2 regions of the Arthrobacter sp. E70 genome follow, and region 1 is predicted to be linked to the other one. Evidence: riboswitches for the same ligand, from Rfam matches in the RefSeq annotation. Region 1 holds a riboswitch; the other holds the start of a gene.

Region 1 (8,585 bases):
ATTCCTGGGCCACCTGCCCGAAACCGGCGCGGAGGCGGGCAAGGTCGATGTCAACCTCGGAGGTGACGTGGACGCGCATGAAGAACCGGCCGCTTGCCCTGTCGCCGAACTGCTTGATGTCCACGATGTAGCATTCCTGATCCAGCAGGAATGCCGACACCGCCTGGACAATACCCAGGGCATCCGGGCAGTGGAACGTCAGCACGAATTCCCTGCCCGTCTCCGGGGGCACGGCCTGGAGCCGGTCTGCCGCGGGGGTTCGGGCCTCGGCGGTGCGGGCGTCGGTGCCGATCACCGCTTGACCTGTTCTTCGGCGGCTTCATCGGCGGCACCCCGCCGGACAGCCATGCCGGATGCTGCCTCAGCGAAGTCCTGGTCTGCCTGCAGTTCAGCTTGGAAGGTGGCAAAACGGGCCTGGTGCGCGGGCCGGCGCCGGAGGACGAACCATGCGGCGCCCAGCATGATGAACCACACCGGGGTGACCAGAAGGGCCACCAGGGTGTCCGGCTGGGTGGTGAGGGCCCAGATCACGAAGGCGAAGAAGGCGAAGACCACCCAAACCATGGCAACGCCGCCGGGCATTTTAAACTTCGATGCCTCATGCAGGTGCGGCCGCCGGCGGCGGAAGGCAATGTAGCTGGCCAGGATGATGGACCAGACGAAGACAAAGCAGACGGCGGAGACGGTGGTCACCATGTCGAACGCCTTGCCCACGTCCTGGCCCGCGTACATGAGGACGACGCCGGACAGCAGCAGCACGCAGGAAAGGAACAGTGCGTTCTGGGGTACCTTCCGCCGGGACAGTTTGCCAAAGACGTCCGGCGCGTCGCCTTCCTGGGCAAGCCCGAAGACCATGCGGGAGGTGGAGTAAATGCCGGAGTTGGCGGAGGACATCGCGGAGCTCAGCACCACGAGGTTGACCACGGTGGCTGCGGCGCCCAGCCCCGCCAGGGAGAACATGGCGATAAAGGGGCTGTGGCCGGCTTTGAACTCGGTCCAGGGGGTGACGGCCATCAGGATGATGAGGGCACCTACGTAGAAGAGGAGCACCCGGATGGGAATGGAGTTGATGGCCTTGGGCAGGTTCCGCTCCGGGTTCTTGGCCTCGGCAGCGGTGGTACCCACCAGTTCGATGCCCACGAAGGCGAAGACGGCGATCTGGAAGCCGGCCACGAAGCCCATGAATTCGTTGGGGAAGAACCCGCCATGGCTCCACAGGTTGGTGAACGTGGCAGGGCCGGCGTCGGACTGGAAACCGGTGAGAATCATGAACAGGCCAACGATGATCAGCGCGGCAATGGCGATGATCTTGATCAGGGCGAACCAGAACTCGGTCTCGCCGAACGCCTTGACCGTGACGAGGTTCAGGAGCAGGAGGATGGCCACGGTGGCCAGCCCGGGAATCCACTGGGGAACCCCGGGCCACAGTTCACGGGAGTAGCCCGCGATGGCGATCACATCGGCGATGCCGGTGATGACCCAGCAGAACCAGTAGGTCCAGCCCGTAAAGAAGCCGGCCCACGGACCCAGCAGGTCAGCGGCGAAGTCACTGAACGACTTGTAGTTGAGGTTGCTGAGCAGCAGTTCACCCATGGCACGCATGACGAAGAACAGCATGAAGCCGATGATCATGTACACGAAGATCACTGAGGGGCCGGCCGCCGAGATGGTCTTGCCGGAGCCCATGAACAGGCCGGTGCCAATGGCGCCGCCGATGGCGATCAGTTGGATGTGGCGGTTGCTGAGCTGCCGCTCCAGGTGCGGGGCTCCGCCGCCGGGGGACGTCGGGGAGTGGGTCGTCATTGAGGAACTCCATCGTTCGAGCGGCACCCGGGGTGTCGCAAAGATTGGATTTCCTCCCCGCTCTGTATGGGACCTGAGAGATTCCGCAGACCCAGGCAGGGCCTGCTTGCACCGTCGGTGAGCCAGGACAGGGCCCGGCTACTTTCCAGAGTCGCCTCACCGCGGCGGTACGTGGGCCTGAGAGTTTCCTGGGGAGGGTTTGCTCCTACGGCGCCTGCTGAACGTACCGGCAGGGCTCTCCCGCCGCAGGTCGAAGGCTCATTTTCAGTTGGACGCCACCACCTCCGAGCTGCGGAGGTTGGGCGATGGGACCGGCGCCGGAACGGGGCTGCTCCGGTTACGCTGAGCCAGCCAGGCCTCGGCGCCAATCCCGGGGATCAGTGTGGTGCCCGTCACGATCGGATGTCAACCCGGGATGTCTTTTCGCGGCAACGGAGCGTCAAGGCCCAGCAGCGTGACGCCGCAATTTGTTTTTGCTTCAACAAACCTGTACCGTGTGAGCCGAATCACCCACATTTGAATAAGCCTTTCGAGCTGTGACGGGAGAGCCCTCCCGGCATCCACCGGACAGGCGCCGTAGGAGCAAATCCTCCCCAGGAATCTCTCAGGCCCATGTACCGTCACGGCGAGGCGACTCTGGAAAGCAGTGCTGCTCTGGCAGCACTCACCGACGGTGCAAGCGGAGCCCTGCCAAGAGCAGGCAACGCGGAATCTCTCAGGTCCAATACAGAGCGGGGAGGAACCCACCGCATGCCGTGCCACTTGGCCGGCCAGACCTGGAGTTCCTCATGACGATTCAATCCGCATCAACATCATTCGTTGACCGCCATATCGGCGCGCGCCGGCAGGCCGACGTCGACACCATGCTGAAAGCCGTCGGCTACGACAGCGTGGATGGCCTCGTTGACGTGGCCGTCCCGGCCTCCATCCGGCAGGAAACTGCCCTGAAGCTCGCCGATGCCCTCAGCGAAGTGGAGGTCCTGGCTGAACTGCGCCGCCTCGCCGCCAAGAACAAGACCGCCGTCCAGATGATCGGCCAGGGCTACTACGACACCATCACCCCGGCCGTCATCCGCCGGAACGTCCTTGAGGCGCCGGCCTGGTACACCGCCTACACGCCCTACCAGCCGGAGATCTCCCAGGGCCGGCTCGAGGCGCTGCTGAACTTCCAGACCATGGTCCAGGACCTGGTGGGCCTGCCGATCGCCAACGCGTCCCTGCTGGACGAGGCCACCGCCGTCGCTGAAGCAGTCCTCATGATGCGCAGGGCCAACAAGAACAAGGCTGCCCGCGACGGCAAGACCGTCCTGGACGCCGACGTCCTGCCGCAGACCATCGCCATCGTCAAGGGCCGCGCTGAGGCGCTCGGCTTCGAGGTGGAGGTTGCCGACCTGTCCAAGGGCCTGCCCGAAGGCGACATCAACGGCATTGTGCTCCAGCAGCCCGGCGTCTCCGGCCGCGTCTTCAACCACGCAGGCGTCATTGCCGAAGCAAAGGAGCGCGGCGCGCTGGTGACGGTGGCCGCCGACCTTCTGGCGCTGACCCTGATCACCCCTCCGGGCGAGCAGGGCGCCGACATCGCCGTCGGCTCCACCCAGCGGTTCGGTGTCCCGCTGTTCTTCGGCGGCCCGCACGCCGCCTACATGGCAGTGGCCAAGGGCCTGGAGCGTTCCATGCCCGGCCGCCTGGTGGGAGTCTCCAAGGACGACGCCGGGGTTCCCGCGTACCGACTGGCGCTGCAGACCCGCGAGCAGCACATCCGCCGCGAAAAGGCCACCTCCAACATCTGCACGGCGCAGGCGCTGCTGGCCATCGTCTCCTCTTTCTACGCCGTCTACCACGGACCCGACGGGCTGAAGGCCATCGCCGAACGTGTCCACAACAACGCCCGCGCCCTTGCCACCACGCTCAAGATCGCCGGCCGGAAACTGGCCACCGAGGCGTTCTTCGACACGGTCACGGTCTCCGTCCCCGGCAAGGCCGCCAAGGTCATCACCGCTGCAGAAGCACGGGGCATCAACCTGCGCTACATTGACGCCGACACCATCGGGGTCTCCGTTGATGAAACCACGACGCCGGAAATCCTCTCCGCCGTCGCCGTCGCCTTCGGCGCCGGCCCCGTGGTGGACGCTGCGGGCTTCGACCTGCCGTCCGAGGTGCTCCGCACTTCTGAGTTCATGCAGCACCCGGTCTTCAACACCCACCGCTCCGAAACCCAGCTCCTGCGCTACATCCGCAGGCTCTCGGACCGGGACCTGGCGCTGGACCGCACCATGATCCCGCTGGGCTCGTGCACCATGAAGCTGAACGCCACCGCCGAAATGGAAGCCATCTCCTGGCCGGAGTTCGCCTCAATCCACCCCTTCGCCCCGGAGTCCCAGACCAAGGGCTGGCGCGAACTGATCAGTGGCTTGGAAGCCGACCTGGCGGAAATCACCGGCTACGACCAGGTGTCGCTGCAGCCCAACGCCGGATCCCAGGGCGAGCTAGCCGGCCTGTTGGCCATCCGCGGCTACCACCGCGCCAACGGTGATGCCCAGCGCAACGTCTGCCTGATCCCCGCGTCGGCCCACGGCACCAACGCTGCCTCCGCTGTTCTGGCGGGCATGAAGGTCGTCGTGGTTGCCACCGCCGCGGACGGCACGATCGACCACGAGGACCTTTACGCGAAGATCGAGGCGAACAAGGACGTCCTCTCGGCGATCATGATCACCTACCCGTCCACCCACGGCGTCTATGACGCGGATGTGACTGAGATCTGTGAGGCTGTCCACGCGGCGGGCGGCCAGGTCTACGTTGACGGTGCCAATCTGAACGCGTTGGTGGGCCTGGCCCAGCCGGGCAAGTTCGGCGGCGACGTGTCCCACCTGAACCTGCACAAGACCTTCTGCATCCCGCACGGCGGCGGCGGACCCGGCGTCGGACCGGTCGCAGCCAAAGCCCACCTGGCGCCGTTCATGCCCGGCGACGCCAACAAGGCTTCCTCAGAGGGAACAGTGGAAGGCCACGGCGTGGCCATCAGCGCCTCGAACTTCGGTTCCGCCGGCGTCCTGCCCATCTCCTGGGCGTACGTGAAGCTCATGGGTGGCGAAGGCCTGACCGAAGCCACCAAGGCAGCGCTGCTGGCCGCCAACTACGTCGCGTCCAGGTTGAACGACTACTTCCCGGTCCTCTACACCGGTGAGGGCGGGCTCGTGGCGCACGAGTGCATCCTGGACCTGCGCGACCTCACCGCCAAGACCGGCGTCACCGCGGAGGACGTGGCCAAGCGCCTCATCGACTTCGGCTTCCACGCCCCTACCCTCGCGTTTCCTGTTGCGGGAACCCTGATGGTGGAGCCCACCGAGTCCGAGGACCTGGCCGAGATTGACCGCTTCATCGAGGCCATGATCACCATCCGCAAGGAAATCGACCAGGTGGCCAACGGCGACTTCACTGTCCAGGAATCCCCGCTGCGCAACGCACCCCACTCCGCGGCCGCCGTCGTGAACTCCGAATGGACCCGCCAGTACAGCCGTGAGCAGGCCGTCTTCCCCGTCCACCACCTCAAGCAGGACAAGTACTTCCCGCCTGTGGGCCGGATCGACGGCGCCGGTGGAGACCGGAACCTGATCTGCTCCTGCCCGCCGCTGTCCGAGTTCGAAAACTAAGGATCCCCCATGACTGAGAACTACACGGCTCTCTACGAAGAGCACAAGAAGCTTGGCGCCTCCTTCACCGACTTCGGTGGCTGGCAGATGCCGCTGAAGTACAGCTCCGAACTGGCCGAACACCACGCCGTCCGGAACGCCGCCGGCCTGTTCGACCTCTCCCACATGGGTGAAGTCTGGGTGACCGGCCCCGAGGCCGGTGCCTTCCTGGACTACGCCCTGGTGGGCAAGTTGTCCGCAATCGCGGACGGCAAGGCCAAGTACTCGCTGATCTGCTCTGAGGACGGCGGCATCATTGACGACCTCATCACGTACCGTTTCGGCGATGAGAAGTACCTGGTGGTTCCCAACGCGGGCAACGCACCCACTGTGGCCGCCGCCCTGGCAAAACGTGCTGCGAACTTCGATGTGACAGTGGAGGACGCTTCGGCCGCAACTTCGCTCGTGGCAGTCCAGGGACCCAAGGCCGAGGCCATCCTGCTCAAGCTCACGGATGAGTCCCAGCATGCCCTCGTCACCGGCCTGAAGTACTACGCGTTCAACGAGGTCACCGTGGCCGGCCACGATGTCATCCTTGCCCGCACCGGCTACACCGGTGAAGACGGCTTTGAGCTCTTCCTGCCGAATGAAGGCGCCGCTTCCCTGTGGGAGTCCGTGGCCCAGGCCGGGGAAGAGTTCGGCATTGTCCCCTGCGGCCTCGCATCCCGCGATTCGCTCCGCCTTGAAGCGGGCATGCCGCTGTACGGGAACGAGCTCTCGCTGGAGCGTTCACCCTTCGATGCCGGCCTGGGCCCTGTGGTGGCGCTCAAATCCAAGGAAGGCGACTTCGTGGGCCGGGCGGCACTGGAGGCAGCGAAGGAAGCCGGCCCCAAGCGCAAACTGGTGGGCCTGAAAGGCCATGGCCGCCGCGCCGGCCGTGGCGGCTACCCCGTCCTCAAAGACGGAAACGTGGTGGGCGAGGTAACCTCGGGCCAGCCCAGCCCCACCCTGGGCTACCCGGTGGCACTGGCCTACGTCGACGTCGAACACGCTGAGCTGGGCACCGCCCTGGACGTGGACCTGCGCGGCAAAGCCGAGCCCTTCGAAGTCGTCGCACTGCCCTTTTACAAGCGCCAAAAATAGACCGGCGCTCCCGCACTCTTGAAACCCCGAACTTAAGGAAAAACACCATGGCCAAAGTTGCCGCTGAACTGAAGTACTCCGCCGAACACGAATGGATCGCCGCTGACGGCGCCGGCCCGTCCGTGGTGGGCGTGTCCGCTGTTGCCGCCGAGGCGCTGGGCGACATTGTGTACGTGGACCTGCCCGAGGTTGGTTCCACGGTGACCGCAGGCGAGACCTGTGGCGAAATTGAGTCCACCAAGTCCGTCTCCGACCTGTACTCCCCCGTGACCGGCGAGGTCACGGAGGTCAATGACGACGTGGTCAGCGACCCTGCCGTGATCAACAACGACCCCTACGGTGCCGGCTGGCTCTTCAAGGTCACCGTCACCGAAGAGGGCCCGCTGCTGTCCGCACAGGAATACGCCGAAGCAAACGGCGGCGAACTGTGAGCGGCGCATCATCTGCCGCGGGCACCGTGGCGTTTGAACAGGTGGTCTCCCCCAGCCTGAACGCGGACCTGTCCGTCCTGGACCCGGAGATCGCGGCAAAGATCGACGACGAACTGGGCCGCCAGCGCGACGGCCTGGAGATGATCGCCTCCGAGAACCACACTGCTGCCGCGGTGATGCAGGCCCAGGGCTCGGTCCTGACCAACAAGTACGCCGAAGGCTATCCGGGCAAGCGCTACTACGGCGGCTGCGAGCACGTGGACGTCATCGAGCAGCTCGCCATCGATCGCGTCAAGGCCCTGTTCGGCGCGGAGTACGCGAACGTTCAGCCGCACTCCGGCGCGCAGGCCAACGCCTCCGTGATGCATGCGCTGATCAAGCCCGGCGACACCATCATGGGCCTGAACCTGGCCCACGGCGGCCACCTGACCCACGGCATGAAGATCAATTTCTCCGGCAAGCTCTACAACGTCATCCCGTACCAGGTCCGCGAGGACACCCACACCATCGACATGGCTGAGGTGGAACGGCTGGCGCAGGAACACAAGCCGCAGCTGATCGTGGCCGGCTGGTCCGCGTACGCACGGCAGCTGGACTTCGCCGAATTCCGCCGGATCGCTGACTCCGTAGGCGCCTACCTGATGGTGGACATGGCCCACTTCGCCGGGCTCGTGGCCGCAGGGCTCCACCCGTCTCCGGTGCCGCACGCCCACGTCACCACTTCCACCACGCACAAGACCCTCGCCGGTCCGCGCGGCGGCATCATCCTGTCCAACGACGCCGACATCGCCAAGAAGATCAACTCCGCCGTGTTCCCCGGCCAGCAGGGCGGGCCGCTGGAGCACGTCATCGCCGGCAAGGCAGTGGCCTTCAAGATCGCCGCGTCCGAGGAGTTCCGTGAGCGGCAGGAGCGCGTCCTGGCGGGCGCCCGGATCCTGGCCGAACGCCTGGTCCAGCCCGACGTCACCGCCAAGGGCATCAGCGTGGTGTCCGGCGGCACCGACGTGCACCTGGTCCTCGTTGACCTGCGCAACTGCGAACTCGACGGCCAGCAGGCCGAGGACCGGCTCGCCGCGATCGACATCACCGTCAACCGCAACGCCGTCCCGTTCGACCCCCGTCCGCCCATGGTCACCTCCGGCCTGCGCATCGGCACGCCTGCCCTGGCCACGCGCGGCTTCGGTGAGGACGCCTTCCGCGAGGTGGCGGACATCATCGCCGAAGCATTGACGGCCGACGCCGGCACGGACCTTTCGGGGCTGCGCCACCGCGTCGATGCTTTGGCCAAAGCGCACCCGCTCTACCCGTCAATCACCAACCTCGCCTAAGTGCTTCACCCTGGTTGCGTCCGCGTCGGCGGACCGGACATTTTCACGCGTGCATGGGCCCACGCCGTCAGGGTTCCCTGGCCGAGCTTGCGAGGTTAGGGAGACGGTGGGGAGCAGGCTTTCGAAAAGTCCGGCTCCGCCGGCCCCTCATGCGCACGTCGCCTCGGTGACGTGCCCGCGGAGTGGGTGGGGCATCCGGCAGCGTGCGTCTAAGGGAGCGTCACGTCCGCTCAGCGGGCGTCTTCGCGACC
Region 2 (20,874 bases), on a different contig from region 1:
GCCGGACGGCGGTAGGTGATGAGGTCATCGATGATGCCGCCGTCGGCGTTGCAGATCAGGGAATACTTGGCCTTGCCCACGGCCATGGCGGAAATCTTTCCCACCAGGGCGTAGTCGAGGAAAGCGGCAGCCTGGGGCCCGGTGACCCAGACCTCCCCCATGTGGGAGAGGTCGAACAGGCCGGCCGTCTTGCGGACGGCGTGGTGTTCGGCCAGTTCGGAGCTGTACTTCAGGGGCATCTGCCAGCCACCGAAGTCGGTGAAGGAGGCGCCCAGTTTCTTGTGTTCGTCGTACAGTGCGGTGTACTTCTCGGTCATGGTCCCGGTCCTTAGTTTTCGAACTCTTCGAGGGGCGGGCAGGAGCAGATCAGGTTCCGGTCGCCGGCGGCGCCGTCGATCCGGCCCACGGGCGGGAAGTACTTGTCCTGCTTGTGGTGGGCGGGGAACGCGGCCTGCTCACGCGGGTAGGCGCGGTCCCAGTCGGAGCTGACGACGGCGGCTGCCGTGTGGGGTGCGCGGCGCAGCGGCGAGTCCGCGACGGCAAAGTCGCCGTTGGCCACCTGGTCGATTTCCTTGCGGATGGTGATCATCGCCTCGATGAAGCGGTCGATCTCGGCAAGGTCCTCGGACTCCGTGGGCTCCACCATCAGCGTTCCCGCCACTGGGAACGCGAGGGTGGGGGCGTGGAAGCCGAAGTCGATGAGGCGCTTAGCCACATCCTCGGCAGTGACGCCGGTCTTGGCGGTGAGGGCGCGTAGGTCCAGGATGCACTCGTGCGCCACCAGGCCGCCCTCTCCCGTGTAGAGGACGGGGAAGTACTCGTTCAGGCGCGAGGCAACATAGTTGGCGGCGAGCAGCGCGGACTTGGTGGCCTCGGTCAGGCCTTCACCGCCCATGAGCTTCACGTACGCCCAGGAGATGGGCAGGACACCGGCCGAGCCGAAGCGGGAGGCGGAAATCGGCACGTCGGCGGCACCCGACCCGGCATTCCAGGTGTTTGCGTCGCCCGGCATGAACGGCGCCAGGTGGGCCTTGGCAGCGACCGGTCCGACGCCCGGCCCGCCACCGCCGTGCGGGATGCAGAAGGTCTTGTGCAGGTTCAGGTGCGAGACGTCGCCGCCGAACTTGCCCGGCTGGGCGAGGCCAACAAGGGCGTTGAGGTTGGCACCGTCGATGTAGACCTGGCCACCGGCGGCGTGCACGGCGTCGCAGACTTCGCGGACGTCGCCGTCGTAGACGCCGTGCGTGGACGGGTAGGTGATCATGATGCAGGACAGCGCGTCCCGGTTCGCTTCGATCTTGGCCTCGAGGTCGGCGTGGTCGATCGTGCCGTCTGCCGCGGTGGCGACGACGACGACCTTCATGCCGGCAAGCACGGCCGAGGCGGCGTTGGTGCCGTGGGCCGAGGCCGGGATCAGGCAGACGTTGCGCTGCTGGTCTCCGCGGGAGTGGTGGTAGCCGCGGATGGCCAGCAGGCCCGCGAGTTCGCCCTGGGACCCGGCGTTGGGCTGGATGGACACCTGGTCGTAGCCGGTGATGGCGGTCAGGTCAGCTTCCAGGTCGGTGATGAGTTCGCGCCAGCCTGCGGTCTGGGAATCCGGGGCGAACGGGTGGATTGAGGCGAACTCGGGCCAGGAGATGGCTTCCATTTCGGCGGTGGCGTTCAGCTTCATCGTGCACGAGCCCAGCGGGATCATGGTGCGGTCCAGGGCCAGGTCACGGTCGGAGAGCTTGCGGATGTAGCGCAGGAGCTGGGTTTCTGAGCGGTGGGTGTTGAACACCGGGTGCTGCAGGTAGTCGGAGGAACGCTCGACGCCGGCTTCCAGTGCAAAGCCTTCGCTCCCGGCCACGGTGGCGCCAAAGACGTCCGCGACCTCGGCGACGATGGCCGCCGTCGTCGTTTCGTCCAGGGAGATGCCCACGGTGTCGGCGTCGACACGGCGCAGATTGATGCCGCGCGCCTCGGCATCGGCAACAACCGCAGCTGCACGGCCCGGGACCCGGACAGTCAGGGTGTCGAAGAAGCTCCGGTGGGCCACGTCGATTCCGGCGGCCTCGAGGGAGGCCGCGAGGGTGCGCGCGTGGCTGTGAGCGGTCTCGGCGATCGCCTTCAGCCCGTCCGGGCCGTGGTAGACGGCGTACATGGAGGCAACGATGGCCAGGAGCGCCTGGGCGGTGCAGATGTTGGACGTGGCCTTCTCGCGGCGGATGTGCTGCTCACGGGTCTGCAGCGCCAGCCGGTAGGCCGGGACGCCGGCGTCGTCCTTGGACACACCCACCAGGCGGCCGGGCAGGGAGCGTTCCAGGCCCTTGCGGACAGCCATGTAGGCAGCATGCGGGCCACCGAAGAACAGCGGGACGCCGAAGCGCTGGGCCGAGCCGACGGCGATGTCGGCCCCCTGCTCGCCGGGAGGGGTGATCAGGGTCAGGGCCAGTAGGTCGGCGGCCACCGTCACCAGCGCATCCCGTTCCTTGGCGGCGGCGATCACGGCGGACTGGTCCCACACCCGGCCGGAGGCGCCCGGCTGCTGCAGCACGATGCCGTTGATGTCGCCGTCGGGCAGGCCCTGGGACAGGTCCGCGACCTCCACCTCAAAGCCGAGCGCCTCGGCACGGCCCTTGACGATCGCAATGGTCTGCGGCAGCACGTCGATGTCCAGGACGGTCTTGCCCTCGGCGGCGGGCTTGGTCTTGTTGGACCGGCGCATCAGCAGCACGGCCTCTGCCACTGCCGTGGCTTCATCGAGCAGCGACGCGTTGGCGATGGGCAGGCCCACCAGGTCCTGGACCATGGTCTGGAAGTTCAGCAGTGCCTCCAGCCGGCCTTGGGAAATTTCGGGCTGGTAGGGCGTGTAGGCGGTGTACCAGGCCGGGGATTCCAAAATGTTCCGGCGGATCACCGGCGGCGTCACGGTGTCGTAGTAACCCTGGCCGATCAGCTGCACGGCGGTCTTGTTCTTCCCGGCGAGCTTCCGCAGCTCCGCGAGGACCTCAACCTCGCTGAGGGCGTCCTGGAGCCGAAGGGCGGTTTCCTGGCGGATGACCTGGGGAACGGCGGTGTCCACCAGGGAGTCGACGCTGTCGTACCCGACGGCCTTGAGCATGGTCTCGACGTCGGCCTGGCGGCGCGCGCCGATATGGCGGTCTACGAAGGTGGTGGAGGCTGAACTAACCGACACGAAGGAACTCCATTTACTCAGGCGGCGCAGGGTACGCCACAGCGATTCGGGTTCCTCCCCGCTCTGTATTGGACCTGAGAGTTTCCGCGTTGCCTGCCTGGACAGGACCCGCTTGCACCGTCGGTGAGCACAGCAGCTTTCCACTCCCGACAGGGTGGCAGGGAACGCTGCCTGCTACTTTCCAGAGGTGCCTCGCCGCGGCGGTACAGGGGCCTGCGAGATTCCTGGGGAGGGTTTGCTCCTACGGCGCCTGCCTGTACTTCCGGCAGGACTCTCCCGCCGCAGATCAAAGGCTATTCATTTGGATTTTGCGGGAACACTGAGGCTCCCACAGCGCTTAATTCTCCTACGCGGGAGCCCGCGGGGCAAATGGTTCCTACCGCCGGAGCCGCTCCAGCGCGGCCAGCAACTCGTCCACGTCCGCCGCCGCTCCACCTTCGGGAACCGGCCCCACGGAGAGCATGGCGTTAAAGTACAGGCCGTCGCCCATGTACAGCACGGCCTTGGCCAGGGCGGGCCCTACATCCGCGGCGATCTCGTCGAGCCAGCGCCGCTGGATTGCGGCAAACCGCCGCCTCGTTTCTTCGTGCGCCACCTCGGCAAGCCGGGTGGCTGCCACGATGGCCCGGTCCAGGGGCGTGTCCGCCCAGACCGAGGACCTGATGAAGTAGGCCGCGGCTCCTTCGGGAGCTTCGGCCATCGCGTCCGCGTCCGCGCCGGCCAGCACGTCCAGCCGTTCCAGCAGCACCTCGATGAGCGCTTCCTTGTTGGGAAAGTGATAGAGCAGGCCCCCCTTGGACACGCCTGCTTTCCGGGCAACTGCGTCGAGGGTCGCCGCCCTCTCGCCCACCTCGATGAGGAGGGACTCAAAGGCGTCAAGGACGGCATCTCGGGCTACGGGCTTGCGGGGCATGCCTCCCATCATGCCCTTGACCAGGTCGAAACCGGATAATCTGAAACTATACCGTCTGGACGGTATAGTTATTTCCATGACCACTTCGACCAGCTCTCTTGCACCAGGCCAGACGGAGAGCCCCGCGACGCCTTCGCCGAGGCGTGACTGGCTGGCCCTGGCGTTACTGATGTTCCCGGTGCTGCTCGTGGCCGTGGACAACACGGCCCTGACGTTCGCCCTGCCCGCCATCACGCGCGCCCTCGAGCCTTCGGGCGTGCAACTGCTGTGGATCGTGGACGTCTACCCCCTGGTGCTGGCCGGGCTGCTCGTTTCGATGGGAAGCCTGGGTGACCGGATCGGGCGGCGGCGGCTGCTGACCATCGGCAGCACAGGCTTCGCGGGTATCTCTGCCGTCACGGCCTTTGCCCCCAGCGCGGAGTGGCTGATTGCCGGCCGGGGAGCGCTGGGATTTTTCGGCGCCATGCTGATGCCGTCCACCCTGTCACTGATCCGCAACATCTTCCCGGAGCCCGGCCGCCGGCGGCTCGCCGTTGCCATCTGGGCAGCCGGATTCTCCGGTGGCGCGGCCCTGGGGCCGATCTTCGGCGGCTGGTTGATGGAGCAGTTCTGGTGGGGCGCGGTTTTCCTGGTCGCGCTGCCCCTCATGCTTCCCCAGCTGGGGTTCGGACCGGCATTCATTCCCGAATCCAGGGATCCGGCGCCCGGGGCGGTGGACATCCCCAGTGTCCTGCTTTCGATGCTTGCCATGGTTCCCGCGGTGTACGGGATCAAGGAGGTTGCCACCCAGGCCTCCGGCCCGGCGGGCTTTGCCGGCATTGCCTTCGGTGTGGCGATGGGCGCGGTGTTCGTGCGCCGGCAGCACGGCCTCAAGAACCCGCTGCTCGATATGTCCTTGTTCCGGAACAGGGTCTTCAGCATGGCCATCGGCGCCAACATCCTGGCACTGTTTTCCTTCAACGGGTTCATCCTGTTCCTGGCCCAGCACCTCCAGCTGCTCGAAGGAATGACCCCGTCCTCCGCAGGCATCGCGATGATCCCCGCCCTGGCCGCCACCGTGGTGGCGGGACTGGTGGTGGTGCCGCTTGTCCGGAAGGTCCGGCCGGGCTTCGTGGTGGCTGCGGGGCTGGCCTTCAGCGCGGCGGGATACAGCATGGTGGCGTTCGGAAACCACGACGGCGGCCCTTCCGTCCTGCTGGCGGCGCTGCTCATCCTGGCGCTCGGCGTGGGGACGGCGGAAACCATCTCGAACGATCTCATCCTGGGCTCTGCGCCCCAGGAAAAGTCGGGGGCGGCGGCGGCGATTTCGGAAACAGGCTATGAGGTGGGCGCCCTGCTGGGCACGGCGGTGCTGGGGTCGATCCTGACCGCCTCCTACCAGCAAAACCTCCGGCTGCCGGCGGGCGTGGAGGGCGCGCTGCCCGGGCACACCCTCCATAACGCGGGCGAAACACTGGCGGGCGCCATGGACGCCGCAGCAACCCTGCCCGCTCCCCTGGCAGCGGCACTACGGGAGGCGTCAGCGGCCGCCTTTGACTCGGGTGTCCACATCACCGCGGCCATTGGGCTGGTGCTGATGGCCGCGGCGGCGGTCCTTGCCGCCGTCGTGCTTCGAAAGGTCCCGAAAGCCGGTTGACGGGAAATGCGGGCAGCAAAAAGGCGTCCGGCTACGGAGGGTTGCCCCCCGGAGCCGGACGCCCCTGCCGGACTACTTCGAGTCGGCGGTGGTGACGCTTGCGGTTGGCTTCATGTTCTCGGCCTGCACCATCCAGGCGAACTGCTCGAGCCGGGCGATGAACTCGTGCAGGAGATCGGCGGAGGTGGGGTCTTCCTCATCCACTTCGTCATGGACCTTGCGCATGGTGCCAACGGCGGCCTCAAGGGCTGCAACGATCCGCTCAATGGCATCCTTGGTGCTGATCAGCCCTTCGGGGAACTGGGCCAGGCTGGTGGTGTCGGCAACGGTGGAGCTGCGGCCGTCTGGAAGGGCGTGCAGGGCGCGCATGCGCTCGGCGGTGTCATCGGCGAACTGGCGGGCGGCGTCAACGATTTCATCCAGCTGCAGGTGGAGGTCGCGGAAATTAGTGCCCACGATGTTCCAGTGCGCCTGCTTGCCCTGAACGTGGAGTTCGATCAGGTCCGCGAGCACGGCCTGCAGGTTGTTGGTCAGTGTCGGTGAAGCTTTCAATGCATCCTCCTCGATTGGTCCAGTGCTGCCGAGGCTACCAGCGGGGCAGGTGCCGCGGGAGGCGGTTTCTCAGTGAGCTTACTAATTTACGGCGGTCATAAAAGAATGTTGTTCATATTGCGTCTTGCATCACAGGACCGGCACCCCCATACTAAATGAACGCCATTCATATAGTGACTTCGGTCTCACAGCTTCCAGAAAGTGGTGCCATGACAGAGACAATCCGCACCAGTACAGCCAAATCAGGCCCTCATGCCCACGCGCCCTCAACGGGCGGCGTCAGCGACAAGGGACTCAAGGGCGGGCAGCTCGGCCTCCTCGCCGTCGTCGTCCTGGGCATCTCCACCATTGCCCCCGCCTACACCCTCACCAGCGCGCTTGGACCCACCGTCAACGAAGCCGGGCTCCAGCTGCCGGTCATCTTCCTGATCGGGTTCATCCCGATGATCCTGGTATCGCTTGCCTACCGGGAGCTCAATGCCGACTCCCCGGACAGCGGCACCACCTTCACCTGGGTCACCAAGGCCTTCGGCCCGTGGATCGGCTGGATGGGCGGCTGGGGCCTGCTGGCCGCAAACATCATCGTGCTCTCCAACCTGGCCGGTGTCGCCGTCGACTTCTTCTACCTCTTCCTGTCCCAGCTCACCGGTTCCCCGGAACTGGCAGACCTGGCGGACAACAAGGCGCTGAACGTGCTCACGTGCTTTATCTTCGTGGCACTGGCCGTCTGGGTCAGCTACCGCGGCCTGCACACCACCAAGCTGGTGCAGTACAGCCTGGTGGGATTCCAGCTGCTGGTGCTGGGCCTGTTCGTGGGCATGGCCTTCGCCAACTGGTCCACCTCGGAAACGGCCATCCCGTTCAGCTGGGACTGGTTCGACGTGACCAGGATCGAGACGTTCGGCCAGGTGGCCGCCGGCATCTCCCTGTCGATCTTCGTGTACTGGGGCTGGGACGTCTGCCTGACGGTGAACGAGGAAACGGCCAACGGCAAGAAGACCGCCGGGTTCGCCGGCACCCTGACCGCCGTCATCGTCCTGGCGATCTACCTCCTGGTCAGCATCGCCACCATGATGTTCGCCGGCGTTGGTGATACCGGCAACGGCCTGAACAACGCGGACAACCACGAGAACATCTTCACGGCACTGGCCTCCCCGATCATGGGCCCGTTTGCCATCCTGATGTCCCTCGCCGTGCTCTCCAGCTCCGCCGCCTCCCTGCAGTCCACCTTCATGTCGCCGTCGCGCAGCCTGCTGGCCATGGCCCACTACGGTGCCCTGCCCGAACCGTTCAGCCGGATCAGCCGGAAGTTCGCAACGCCGGGCTTCGCCACCGTCGCCGCCGGCGTGCTGTCGGCAGGGTTCTACGCGATCATGCATGTGGTCAGCGAAAACGTCCTGAATGACACCATCCTGGCCCTGGGCCTGATGATCTGCTTCTACTACGGGCTGACCGCGCTGGCCTGCACCTGGTACTTCCGCCACAGCCTCTTCAACAGCGCACGCCACTTCCTCTTCCGGCTGGTGTGCCCGGTAGTGGGCGGCGTGGGCCTGTTCGTGGTGTTCGTCCAGACCGCGGTGGACAGCCTGGCTCCGGAATTCGGCAGCGGTTCGGAGGTGTTCGGTGTGGGCCTGGTGTTCATCCTGGGCGTCGGCATCCTGGCGATGGGCGCCGTCGTCATGCTGGTCATGTCCCGCACCCATCCCGGCTTCTTCCGCGGCGAAACCCTTAAGCGGGATACCCCCGCCCTGGTGGTTCCCGAATAGGCCCGCACACCGAAAAAGGTGCCGTGCCCCGTTTCCGGGGCACGGCACCTTTTGGGTTGGCGACGGCGGAGCGGTCACCAATAGTGCGCGACGTCGATCACCAGGCGTGAGCCGGCGTCCGGTCCGGCCAGGGTGAAGACGCGGAACGGCAGGCGGGCGCGCACCCCCAGGCCCAGGGTTGTGTACCCTTCGAAGCTTCCGGCATAGGCAACCTGGCGGAACGTCTGGTAGCCGGCCACGTTGGAGAGCTCAGACTTGTCAGCCGGGTTGTAGGTAGGGTTGCCGCCGGCGTCGTAGGCAGGTGCGTTAACCGTGACCTGAAGACGCGCTCCGCCCCGCAGCGGGACAGGAAGGCCGGAACCGTCCTGGACCACCTGGGGCACGTACTTCACGGTGTATCCGGCGACGGGCCCGTTGAGGTCCACCACCATCCGGTCAAAGCAGTAGTGCTGCCCGGTCCGCACGCCGGTGACGGATGCGGTACTCATGCCCTCGCCGCTCTTGGCCAGCGATCCCCACGTGAGCCCGCAATACGATGCGCTTGCCGAGGCCGGCCCCGGCAACAGTAGTCCCAGCCCTGCGGCCATCATGATGGCGGTAAGCCAGGCAAGGAATTTCTTCATGGTGGTGCCATCCAGGAACGAGGCAATTGGATGGATTAAGCGTAGGAGCCTGCGCAGCCTGAAACGAGGTCTGTTTTGGTAACGGACGGCCGTGCAAGATAACGACGGCGACCGGGAACCAAAAAAGCGCCGCCCACCTCCGGGGTGGGCGGCGCCGGGCGAAGCGAAAGGGTCTTTAGCCTTCACACTCGCGGCAGTACTTCAAGCCGTCCTTTTCGCGGGCGACCTGGGAACGGTGGCGGACCAGGAAACACGACGAACAGGTGAACTCATCGGACTGTTCGGGGACCACGATGACCGTCAGTTCCTCGTTGGAAAGATCGGCGCCGGGCAGGTCGATACCTTCCGCGGTGTCGTTCTCGTCGACGTCGATGACAGCGGTCTGTGCGTTACCGCCGCGGGACGCCTGGAGCGCCTCAAGGGAGTCCGAGGGAGTCTCTTCTTCCTGCTTGCGTGGAGCATCGTAATCGGTAGCCATAGCCTGTTCACTTTCGTTGCCGCACAGCGCCATGTCAGGCGCTTCAGGAAGTCTAGGGCATGATCCCGGTACTAACGCAAGAGCGTGCTCAACCAGGCAGCCCGCTGCCGTCGGAAAGGGTTTCGGCGTACTTGGCGCGGGCAAGATCGGCCCCCACGGCGACGCCGCTCAGGGCCGGCAGCCAGCCCCAGCGGGTGGCGTCCGCCATGGCGTCGGCCGCCTGGGTCTCCGAATCGTATGTGAACGTCTGCATCAGCCAGGTGCGGAGCCGCGAGGGAAGGGTTGCCGTCATGCCTGCAACCTACGCAGCTATTGTTGTGGCTTCGTTTCATGCCGGTCTCGCAGCCATTAACACTGTTCACCTGTCAGGCGGGTGCGGCAGTGCTGCTGCGCAGGACGAGCTCGGGCTCCACCACCAGCGTCCGCGGTCCTTCCGCGCCGTTGAGCTCCGTCAGCATGATGTCCATGCACCGACGGCCGAGCTCTTCGAAGTCCTGCCGGACGGTGGTCAGCGGCGGGCTGAAATAGGCGGCCTCGGCCTGGTCGTCGAAACCCACCACCGACACCTCCTGCGGCACCTTGATGCCCGCCTCGTTGAAGGCGCGCAACACGCCCATGGCCATCTGGTCGTTGGCCACGAAGAGGGCCGTTGCGCGGTGGCCGCCCGCCAGCTGCCGGCCGATCTCATAGCCGCTGCCGGCGCTCCAGTCCCCTTCGACCATGAGGTCGGAGTCGAGTCCTGCGGCGTCGAGCGTGGCCTTCCAGCCGTCGGCCCGGGCCACGGCGTCGATCCAGTCCTGGGGCCCGGCAACATGGCCAATCCTGCGGTGCCCCTGCTCAATCAAATGCCGGACGGCCAGTTCGGCTCCGCGGCGCTGGTCCACGCGGACGCCGCCCACGGCCTCGTTCCCGTCCGAGCCCACGGCCACCACCGGCACCCCGATGGGCAGCTCTGCCAGGGCAGCCAGCGTTCCCACGTGCGGAACGATCACCACGATCCCGTCCACCGACTGGTCCAGGAAGTGCCGGACGGCGTCCAGGATGGCCTCCCGGCTGACCTCCCGCAGGGCGGCAATGCTCACGAAGTAGCCGGCGTCGCGCGCCGCCTGCTCCACTCCAAGCAGCGTGTTGGCCGGGCCGTACTGGGAGAGCTCGTTGCCCAGCACGCCGATGGTCTGCGAGCGCCGGGTCACCAGGCTGCGGGCTGCGGTGTTGCGGCGGTACCCGAGCTGGGCGATGGCCGCCTCCACCTTCTCCCGCGTCGCCTTGCTCACGTTGGGGTGGTTGTTGACCACCCGTGAGACGGTCTGGTGTGAGACTCCGGCCAGCTCCGCGACGTCCTCGAGCCGTGGCAGGCGCGGCGGCTTACTTTGTGTCATGAGGCTATTGTCCGTGAGAGCGGCCGCCGCCGGGGCAAGTGCGGCGGCCGCGCGGCGGATTCACAGTCCGCCGGCGAGTTTGTAGTAGGCGGCGTTCCAGTTCAGGTCTTTCTTGAACTGTTTGATGGTGGTGCCTTCGTCGATGCTGAGCAGTTCGGTTTTGGCGATGTCGGCGAAGTCCTCGAACACGTCCATGCCCACCTGGGTGGAGAGCACTGTGTGGTGTGCTGCGCCGGCGGTGAGCCAGGCGGCGGCGGAGGTGGCGAAGTCCGGTTTGGGCTCCCAGAGCGCCCGGGCGACGGGGAGGTTGGGCAGCGGCTGGTCCAGGGGAACGACGTCGACGGCGTTGGCCACCAGGCGGAAGCGGTCCCGCATGTCGGACAGGGCGACGACGACGCCCGGGGAGGCATCGGCGTCGAACACCAGGCGGACGGGGTCTTCCTTGCCGCCGATGCCCAGGGGGTGGATTTCCAGGCGGGGCTTCTGGGCGGTGAGTGAGGGGCAGACCTCGAGCATGTGCGCGCCGAGGATCTTCTCGGAGCCCGGTTCCAGGTGGTAGGTGTAGTCCTCCATCAGCGACGCTCCCCCGGGGAGCCCGGCACCCATCATCTTGGCGGCGCGGACCAGGATGGCGGTCTTCCAGTCGCCCTCGGCACCGAAGCCGTAGCCGGCGGCCATGAGCCGCTGCACGGCCAGGCCCGGGAGCTGGCGCAATGCACCCAGGTCCTCGAACGAGGTGGTGAACGCCGCGGAGCCGTTGGCTTCCAGGAAGGACCGCAGGCCCAGTTCGATCCGGGCCCCGTACCGCAGGGAATCGTGCCGTGCCGCGCCCGCGCGGAGCTCCGGCACCACCTCGTAAAGGTCCTGGTACTCGGCAACCAGGGCGTCGACGTCGGACTCCGCGGCGCCGTGCACGGCGTCGGCGAGCTCGTTGACGGACCAGGTGTTGACCGCGACGCCGAAACGCAGCTCGGCTTCGGTCTTGTCGCCTTCGGTGACGGCGACATTGCGCATGTTGTCGCCGAAGCGGGTCAGTTTCAGCGTCCGGACGGCTGCCCAACCGGCGGCGGCGCGCTGCCAGGACCCCACCTGCCGGGCAACCTCGGGATTGGAAACGTGCCCGACGACGGTCTTCCGGGCAATGCCCAGGCGGGACTGGATGTAGCCGAATTCGCGGTCGCCGTGCGCGGCCTGGTTGAGGTTCATGAAGTCGAAGTCGATGTCCGCCCAGGGCAGGTCGCGGTTGGCCTGGGTGTGCAGGTGCAGCAGCGGTTTCCGCAGCAGGTCCAGGCCGGAGATCCACATCTTGGCCGGGCTGAACGTGTGCATCCACGCGGTCACGCCGATCACCGAATCGTCCGAGTTCGCTTCCAGCGCGGTCCGGCGGATCGCGTCGGAATCCGTCAGGACGGGCTTCCAGACGATCTTTACCGGCACGGCGGACGACGCGTTGAGCTGGTTGGCGATCTCCCGGGACTGGGCGGCGACCTGCTTGAGGACGTCTTCCCCGTAGAGGTGCTGGCTGCCGGTGAGGAACCAGACCTCGTAGCCGTCGAGGGAGGTGGATGCTGCGGTACTCATGGATTCTCCTGGAAAAGTCGGTTCTTGGCCTGGTGGCAGGCCCGTGGCTTTTATTGGCCGTAGACGTTCTGGTAGCGGGCGTACAGCGAATCGATGTGGCCCTGGTCGATGGGGAGGGGTTCGCCGAGCTGGCGTGCGATGTGCACGGTGCGGGCCACTTCCTCGCACATGACGGCGGCTTTCACAGCGGACCGGGCGTCCTTGCCGATCGTGAAAGGACCGTGGTTCTGCATCAGTACCGCCGGTGACGTTGAATTCTTCAGGGTCTCCACGATGCCGTGGCCGATCGAGTCGTCGCCGATCAGCGCGAACGGGCCCACCGGTATCTCGCCGCCGAACTCATCGCCCATCATGGTCAGCACGCACGGAATCGCCTCCCCGCGGGCAGCCCAGGCGGTGGCGTACGTGGAGTGCGTATGCACCACTCCCCCCACCTCCGGCATGTGCCGGTACACATAGGCGTGCGCTGCCGTGTCCGAGGACGGCGACAAAGCGGGATTGCCCCACTCGCCATCGCCGTTTCCCGCAACCGGGACCCCGTACAGGTCGGTGACGATCATCTGCTCCGGGGTCAGGTCCTGGTAGGAGACGCCGGAGGGCTTAATGACCATGAGGTCCGTCCCGGGAACCCGTGAGGAAACGTTCCCGGCCGTCCAGACCACCAGTTCGTACCGGGTCAGCTCGGCATGCAGGGCGCACACTTCCTCCCGGATGCGGGCGATGGTTTCGAGGATTGCGCTCATGCGGACACCGCCACGGTTGTTGTGGCGGCTTTGCGCTGGAGGGCTTTGAGCCGGTGCATGACATCGTTGCCGCCGCGGCCGAAGTAGTCGTGCAACGCCTTGTACTCCTGGAACAGCTCGTCGTACGCCGCCACGTTTTCCGGGATCGGCGTGTACACCCCGCCCGGTTCGGCACCCATGGCGGCAGCAGCCTCGCGAATGTCCGCATATTCACCCGCGGCCACGGCCGCGTGGATCGCCGATCCCAGCGCCGGGCCCTGCTCCGAGCCGATGGTGGACAGCTGCAGCCCCGTGGCATCCGCGTAGATCTGCATCAGGAGCTTGTTCTTCAGCAGGCCCCCGGCAACGATGAACTCCCTCACCGGCACCCCGGCCTCCCGGAAAGCATCCACGATGGTGCGCGTCCCGAACGCGGTGGCTTCCAACAGCGCCCGGTACGTGTCCTCCGGCCGGGTGGCCAGGGTCTGGCCCACCACGATCCCGGAAAGTTCGTGGTCCACCAGGACCGAGCGGTTGCCCGAGTGCCAATCGAGGGCGATCAGGCCATGCTCTCCAATGGCTTGCTGCGAGGCCAGTTCGGTGAGGTACTCGTGGATCCCCAGACCCGCTTCCTTCGCGGCCTGATGGTATTCCGGCGGCACCCCGTACCGGGTGAACCAGCCGAAGATATCGCCCACGCCGGACTGCCCGGCCTCGTAACCCCACAGCCCCGGCACGATGCCACCATCCACCACCCCGCACATGCCCGGAACCTCACGCAATTCCGTGCCGTTCATCACGTGGCAGGTGGAGGTGCCCATGATGGCCACCAACTGGCCGGAGTCCACCGCCTTGGCAGCCGGGGCGGTCACGTGGGCGTCGACGTTGCCCACGGCCACGGCGATGCCCTCCGGCAGCCCCGTCCACGCCGCCGCCTCCGCGGTCAGGGTGCCTGCGGCGTCGCCCAGCCGCCCGATGGTGTGCTCCAGCTTCGCGCTGACAAAGTCCTTGAAGTCCGGATTCAGGGCCGCCAGGAAATCCTCCGACGGATACCGGCCGTCCTGGTAAATTCCCTTGTAACCGGCGGTGCAGGCATTGCGGACATACCGGCCACACAGCTGCCAGACAATCCAGTCCGCCGCCTCCACCCAGTGGTCCATCGCGGCATACGCCTCCGGATCCTCCTCCAGCAACTGCAGCCCCTTGGCGAACTCCCACTCAGAAGAGATCAGGCCGCCGTAGCGCGGAAGCCAGTCCTCACCCCGCTCAGCAGCCAACCGGTTGATCCGGTCAGCCTGCCCCTGCGCCGCATGGTGCCGCCAAAGCTTCACATAGGCGTGCGGTCGGTTCGCGTAGCCGGGCACCTCATTCAGGGGCGTACCGTCGGCCTTGACGGGCACCATCGTGCAGGCGGTGAAGTCCGTGGCGATACCGACGACGGCCGCCGGGTCAATCCCGGCAGCCGCCACCGCCGCGGGCACGGCGTTGCGCAGCACCTCCCGGTAGTCGTTGGGCACCTGCAGCGCCCATTCCCCGGGAAGCCGCGCGCCGTCGTCGCCCGCCGTATCCTCTGGGAGCCGGTCCGTAACCACTGCGTGCGGATACTCATGGACCGCACTCCCAAGTTCCCTGCCATCGCGGACGCGCACCACCACCGCACGCCCCGAAAGGGTCCCGTAGTCCACCCCGATAACGCAGGGCTCGGAGCTGGATCTGTTCAACGTCTCTGGCATGGTGCCTCCATCCGGGAGGCAGCGGCCTCGTTACCGGGGTTGTAGGGTCTGGGTCGGGCTAAGTTCTGGAGTAAGTGTGAACGCTAACAAGTGCTATGTCAACGACGCCGAAAAACTTTCGAAGTTCTGGAAGGAGCCTCTTGTTAGCGTTCACAAATCGGTCTATATTGAACCGACACATCAACAATGTGGCCAGGGCCAGGGAGCGTCGGTGCTGCCGGTCCAACAACACTTCGCGGCGGTGCTGCCGCGGAAGGAGAAAATGGTGAGAATCAAAAAACTCATGGGCGCGGTGGCCCTTGTCCTCGCCCTGACGGTGGGTGCCACCGGTTGCGGCACCCGGGGCGGGGCTGCCACTGAATCCGGCAGCGCGGCCAAGCCCAGCGATTCGCTCGTTGGAATCTCGATGCCCACGCAGACGTCAGAGCGGTGGATTGCCGATGGCGCAAACGTGGAAAAGTCGCTGAAGGACCTCGGGTACAAAACCGACCTGCAGTTCGCCAATGACGACATCCCCACCCAAGTCTCGCAGATCGAAAACATGCTGACCAAGGGCGCCAAGGCACTGATCATCGCCGCCATCGACGGCACCACCCTGACCGACGTCCTGGCCAAGGCCAAAGAGCAGAACGTCAAGGTCATTGCCTACGACCGCCTGATCAATGGCACCCCCAACGTGGATTACTACACCACGTTCGACAACTACACCGTGGGCGTCCAGCAGGCTACCTCGCTTCTGACCGGCCTGGGCCTCGTCGACGCCAGCGGCAAGAAGGTGGACGGCAAGGGCCCCTTCAACATCGAGCTTTTCGCCGGAAGCCCTGATGACAACAACGCCAATTTCTTCTGGACGGGCGCCATGGACACCCTCAAGCCGTACCTGGACGCCGGCACGCTGAAGGTCCCCAGCGGCCAGACCAAGTTCGAGCAGGCCGCGATCCTTCGCTGGCAGGCACCCGTGGCGCAGAAGCGCATGGAGGACATCATCACCTCCGCCTACAGCTCCGGAACCAAGCTGAACGGCGTCCTGTCTCCGTATGACGGCCTGTCCATCGGCATCATCTCGGCCCTCACCAGCACCGGCGGCTACGCCAAGGGAAGCCTGCCGGTGGTGACCGGCCAGGACGCCGAAAAGGGCTCCGTGAAGTCCATCATCGCCGGCGAACAGTACTCCACCATCTTCAAGGACACCCGCCAGCTGGGCGCCCAGGCCGTCAAGATGGTTGATTCTGTCCTCAAAGGCCAGGAACCGGAAACCAATGACACCAAGACCTACAACAACAAGGTCAAGGTTGTCCCGGCCTTCCTGCTGAAGTCCGTGATCATCACCAAGGACAACTACAAGAAGGAACTGATCGACTCGGGTTACTACACCGACGCCGACGTGAAGTAGTCAGCGTCCAGGGCTGTGGCCGGGCTCGTCGCCGGGCCACAGCCCATCCCGCAACCTCCTGCAGCAGCAGGAAGGCCAAGCTTCGACCAGTCAGTGGGAATTGACGATGAACACACCCATTCTTCAAATGCGAGGAATCACCAAGACGTTTCCCGGCGTGAAAGCGCTGCAGGACGTCACCCTGGACGTGAACCGTGGAGAGGTCCACGCCATCTGCGGTGAAAACGGAGCCGGCAAATCAACGCTGATGAAAGTGTTGTCCGGCGTCTATCCACACAACAGCTTCGACGGGGAAATCCTCTTCGAGAACGAACCCTGCCACTTCTCCAGTATTTCGGACAGCGAGAAGCGGGGAATTGTCATCATCCACCAGGAACTGGCCTTGAGCCCGTACCTGTCCATTGCCGAGAACATTTACCTGGGCAACGAACAGGCCACCAACGGCTGGGTGGACTGGCGCAAGACCAACCTGGAGGCCGCCAGGCTGCTGGCCCGCGTCGGCCTGGATGAAAACCCGGTCACCCCCGTGCAGCACATCAGCGTAGGCAAGCAGCAGCTGGTGGAGATCGCCAAGGCGCTTTCCAAGGAAGTGAAGCTGCTCATCCTGGACGAGCCCACGGCCGCCCTCAATGACGAGGATTCCGGCCACCTGCTGGACCTGATCCTCCATTTGAAGGGCCAGGGGGTCACCAGCATCATCATCAGCCATAAACTCAATGAAATCCGCAAGGTGGCCGATGCCGTCACCATCATCCGGGACGGCAAGACCATCGAAACCCTGCGTCTTGACGAAGGCCAGATCACGCAGGAACGGATCATCCGCGGCATGGTGGGCCGGGACCTGGAGAGCCTGTATCCGGACCGCGAGCCGAACATCGGCGAGGAAGTCCTGCGCATCGAGGACTGGTCCGTGCGCCACCCCCAGGACCACACCCGCATGGTGGTCAACAACGCCAACCTGCATGTCCGGAAGGGCGAAGTGGTGGGACTCGCGGGACTGATGGGCGCCGGGCGCACCGAACTTGCCATGAGCGTTTTCGGCCGTACCTACGGCACCGCCACCTCAGGGAAGGTCTACAAGTACGGCAAGGAAATCAACACTGCCACGGTTTCGGACGCCATCACGCACGGCATTGCCTACGCCACCGAGGACCGCAAGCATTACGGCCTGAACCTCATTGAGGACATCAAGCGGAACATTTCCCTGGCGGCGCTGCGCAAGCTCGCCAGGCGCGGCTTCGTGGACAAGAACCAGGAGACTGTGGTGGCCAACGGCTACCGCACGAGCATGAACATCAAGGCGCCGTCGGTGGCCGCCATCACCGGCAAGCTCTCCGGCGGCAACCAGCAGAAAGTGGTGCTCAGCAAATGGATGTTCTCCGACCCGGACGTGCTCATCCTCGATGAACCCACCCGCGGTATCGATGTCGGCGCCAAATACGAGATCTACACGATCATCGCCAAACTCGCGGCCGAAGGAAAGGCAGTCATTGTGATTTCCTCTGAGCTGCCGGAGCTGCTCGGAATCTGCGACCGTATCTACACCCTCGCCGCCGGCCACATCACGGGTGAAGTTCCCATCGCCGAGGCCACACAGGAAACCCTGATGCACTACATGACCAAAGAGAAGGAATAGCGAAATGTCCGCCTTACGAGAATCGCTCGGATTCCTCACAAGCCGCCTCCGCCAGGTTGGCATCTTCGTCGCCCTGATCCTGATCGTCCTGCTGTTCCAGGGACTCACCGGCGGGATCCTGCTGGAACCCCAGAATGTCACCAACCTGGTGGTCCAGAACAGCTACATCCTCATCCTGGCCATCGGCATGGTGATGGTCATCATTGCCGGGCACATCGACCTTTCCGTCGGTTCGGTGGCCGGGTTCATCGGCGCCGTCGCCGGCGTCATGATCGTGCACTGGGGCTGGCCGTGGTGGGCCGCCATCCCTGCCTGCCTGCTGGTCGGTGCCCTGGTAGGAGCCTGGCAGGGCTACTGGATCGCCTACGTGGGGATCCCGGCTTTCATCGTCACGCTGGCGGGCATGCTGATCTTCCGCGGGCTGACGCTCATTACCCTGAAGAACCAGCAGATCACCCCCTTCCCCGCCGAACTGCGGGCCCTCGGCGGAGGCTTCCTTCCCGACCTCACCGGCGGCACCTCCGTGCTGGAATGGCTCACCGTCATCCTCGGTGTCGGGGCAACGGTTGCCCTGCTGATCCAGGCGCTGAAGGAGCGCAGGATCCGGCGGAAGTTTGACCTCGAAAGCGAGCCCTTGGTCTGGTTCGTCATCAAGACCACCTTCACGGCGCTGCTCATGCTCGTCATCACGTTCCTTCTGGCGTCCTACCGGGGAACCCCGATCGTCCTGGTGGTCCTGGCCGCCCTGGTGATCGCGTACACCGCGCTCATGAACAACAGCGTCTTCGGGCGGCACACCTACGCCATCGGCGGCAACCTGCAGGCGGCCGAACTGTCAGGCATCAAGACCAAGGCCGTCACGTTCCGGCTCTTCGTGAATATGGGTGTGCTTGCCGCCCTGGCGGGCCTCGTCTTCACCGCCCGGCTCAACTCCGCGCAGCCCGCCGGCGGAACCGGATTCGAGCTGGACTCCATCGCGGCGGCGTTCATTGGCGGCGCGGCGGTAACCGGAGGCATCGGGACGGTCGCCGGTGCGATGATCGGTGGCCTGATCATGGGCGTGCTGAACAACGGTATGTCGATCCTGGGCCTGGGCACCGACTACCAACAGCTCATCAAGGGCCTGGTGCTCCTGGTAGCCGTAGGCTTCGACATCTTCAACAAGAACCGCAGCGGTGGTGGCGGCGATATCGGAAAGCGCTTCAAGCTGAAGACATCCCCTCCGCCCGCCCAGGAGAAGCCGGTGCCGGCAACGAGCGAAACGGTGGAGGCAGGCGTGAAGTAAAACCCTGCGGCCGCCGCTCTTCAGGGAGCGGCGGCCAGGCCAGTGGCGGCATCCGCAGGCGAGCGCCGCCGCCGGCTGAGCAGGATGAAGGGAGCGGCCAGCAGTTGCACCACTCCGCTCATCGCCAGCGAGGCCGGGTACCCGTACAGATCGGCTGCGCGGCCAAGAAGGGGTTGCACCACCACTCCCCCGCTCGAACCCATGAGCGAGGCGAAGCTCAGGACCGTCGCCCGCTGCTTCGACGCGATCATGTCGTTCAGGTACGCCTGGCGCACCGGAGTCCCCGCGGAGGCCACCACTGCCCACACCACCAGCAGCACCAGGGCCAGCCAGAATACGTTGGTGACCAGAAGCCCCACCAGGACCAGTGAACTGATCACGTTGGAGGCGATCAGCACCGTGGTTCGCCGCCGGACCAGGTTCCGCACCATCGGCGCCAGCAGGCCGCCCACAATGTCCGCACCCGCAACGATGGCAGCTGCCAGGCCGGCGATGGCGTAAGCCCTCGGGTCGCCGAAAAGCTGCAGCAGGTAGGGCTGGAGGGCGTAAAACACATAGAAGCCCACGCCTTCGGTGAAGGGGGCGGCCAGCATCATGAACCTCACCGGCGGGTTCTTCAGCCCGCCCTCCACCGACGCCTGCAGGACCTCACGGGTGGCCCGCAGCGGGTGCGCCGACCGCTCCGGTGTGAAGCCGACGTCGTGCATCAGCAGGAAGGCGACGGCGAACATGGCCACCAGCACACCCACCCGCAGCAGGAACGGCACCCCCAGGTTGGTGGCCTGGGCAATCACCCCGCCCGCCACCGAACCGGCGAGCATGGCGATGCCGGAGACCATCTGGCCGCGGCCCAGCACCGCCTCGAGCGCGCCCTCATACCCGGAGAAGTGCAGCGCGTCCACGAGCCAGGCTTCCACCGCCCCCGAGAAGAACGTGAAGCCCAAACCGAGCAGCACCGACACGACGGCCCACCACCAGAACGGCGCGGACAACTGCCACAGCAGGTAGTAGAGATACGTGGAGACGGCCAGAGTGATGGTTCCCAGCAGGAAGGAAATCCGGCGCCCCCAGCCGTCCGCCACTACGCCGGTAGGTACCTCGAAGAGCACCATCCCGGCGGTGAAGAAGGCGTTCGCCGCGAACGCTTCGAGGTTGCTGAGCCCCGCGTCCAGCAGGAAGAGGGTGTTGATGCCCCAGATGAACGACGCCGCGAGGGTGTTGCCCAGCGTCAGCGTCAGGTAGATGCTCTGGATCTTGCGTGCTGCGGCATTCATCGGGGCCGGCGTTCCGATGTCCTCTTCCTGTTTTCTCTTCCGTCGCGGGGTCAGGACGGGCTGAAGTTCGGCGGGACCGGGTCGTGGCGCAGGTACCGCCGGCGGAACCTGCCCGTTCCGGCGGTGATCGCACGCAGCTCCACGGGGTACCGCAGGAGCTCCTGGTCCGGGACCTCCGCGCTGATTTCGGTGAGGCCTTCGCCTGAGGACGTGGTGCCGGTGAGGCGTCCGCGGCGGCCGGACAGGTCGCTCATCACGGACCCCACGTGTTCATCGGCGACGGTGATGCTGACCGTGGATACCGGTTCCAGGAGCTGGATCCGGCCGGCGGCCGCAGCCTCCCGCAGGGCCAGCGCACCGGCCGCCTGGAACGCGGCGTCGGAGGAATCCACGCTGTGGGCTTTCCCGCCCACCACTGTCACCCGCAGGTCAACCACGGGAAAGCCCGCGGCGACCCCCTTGTCCATCTGCGCCCGGACGCCCTTCTCGATGGATGGGATGTAGGTACCCGGGATGACGCCGCCCACGGTCTTGTCGACGAACTCGAAGCCGCCTCCGCGTTCCAGTGGCTCCACCTCGATGTCGCAGACGGCGTACTGTCCGTGACCCCCGGACTGTTTGATGTGGCGGCCGTGGCCGGTGGCGGGGGCGGCGAAGGTTTCCCGCAGCGGCGTCACCACCTCCACCGTGTGCAGCTTCACGCCCTGTTCGCGCAGCCGGTCCAG

What was found. A riboswitch is a leader RNA that binds a small molecule or an ion and turns the genes downstream of it on or off. The one in region 1 is predicted to bind glycine.
Region 2: linked by a shared signal. The riboswitch ahead of gcvP (aminomethyl-transferring glycine dehydrogenase) and the one ahead of gcvP (aminomethyl-transferring glycine dehydrogenase) in region 1 are both predicted to bind glycine.

The regions. Positions count from the first base shown of each region.
Region 1 covers NZ_JBYQFR010000025.1:201-8,785, reverse strand. The annotation lists gene purU (formyltetrahydrofolate deformylase) at 1-232, opposite strand, end outside; gene cycA (D-serine/D-alanine/glycine transporter) at 292-1,803, opposite strand; glycine riboswitch at 1,959-2,056, opposite strand; gene AC3IMC_RS20040 (hypothetical protein) at 2,068-2,199, opposite strand; glycine riboswitch at 2,334-2,433, shown strand; gene gcvP (aminomethyl-transferring glycine dehydrogenase) at 2,592-5,453, shown strand; gene gcvT (glycine cleavage system aminomethyltransferase GcvT) at 5,463-6,575, shown strand; gene gcvH (glycine cleavage system protein GcvH) at 6,623-7,006, shown strand; gene glyA (serine hydroxymethyltransferase) at 7,003-8,334, shown strand.
Region 2 covers NZ_JBYQFR010000023.1:1,423-22,296, forward strand. The annotation lists gene gcvT (glycine cleavage system aminomethyltransferase GcvT) at 1-317, opposite strand, end outside; gene gcvP (aminomethyl-transferring glycine dehydrogenase) at 329-3,178, opposite strand; glycine riboswitch at 3,370-3,467, opposite strand; gene AC3IMC_RS19735 (TetR/AcrR family transcriptional regulator) at 3,555-4,091, opposite strand; gene AC3IMC_RS19740 (MFS transporter) at 4,168-5,727, shown strand; gene AC3IMC_RS19745 (Dps family protein) at 5,800-6,279, opposite strand; gene AC3IMC_RS19750 (APC family permease) at 6,489-8,045, shown strand; gene AC3IMC_RS19755 (AMIN-like domain-containing (lipo)protein) at 8,120-8,668, opposite strand; gene AC3IMC_RS19760 (DUF4193 domain-containing protein) at 8,844-9,146, opposite strand; gene AC3IMC_RS19765 (hypothetical protein) at 9,235-9,438, opposite strand; gene AC3IMC_RS19770 (LacI family DNA-binding transcriptional regulator) at 9,512-10,525, opposite strand; gene araA (L-arabinose isomerase) at 10,586-12,106, opposite strand; gene AC3IMC_RS19780 (L-ribulose-5-phosphate 4-epimerase) at 12,157-12,849, opposite strand; gene araB (ribulokinase) at 12,846-14,561, opposite strand; gene chvE (multiple monosaccharide ABC transporter substrate-binding protein) at 14,824-15,954, shown strand; gene mmsA (multiple monosaccharide ABC transporter ATP-binding protein) at 16,061-17,590, shown strand; gene mmsB (multiple monosaccharide ABC transporter permease) at 17,595-18,875, shown strand; gene AC3IMC_RS19805 (MFS transporter) at 18,896-20,149, opposite strand; gene AC3IMC_RS19810 (elongation factor G-like protein EF-G2) at 20,200-20,874, opposite strand, start outside.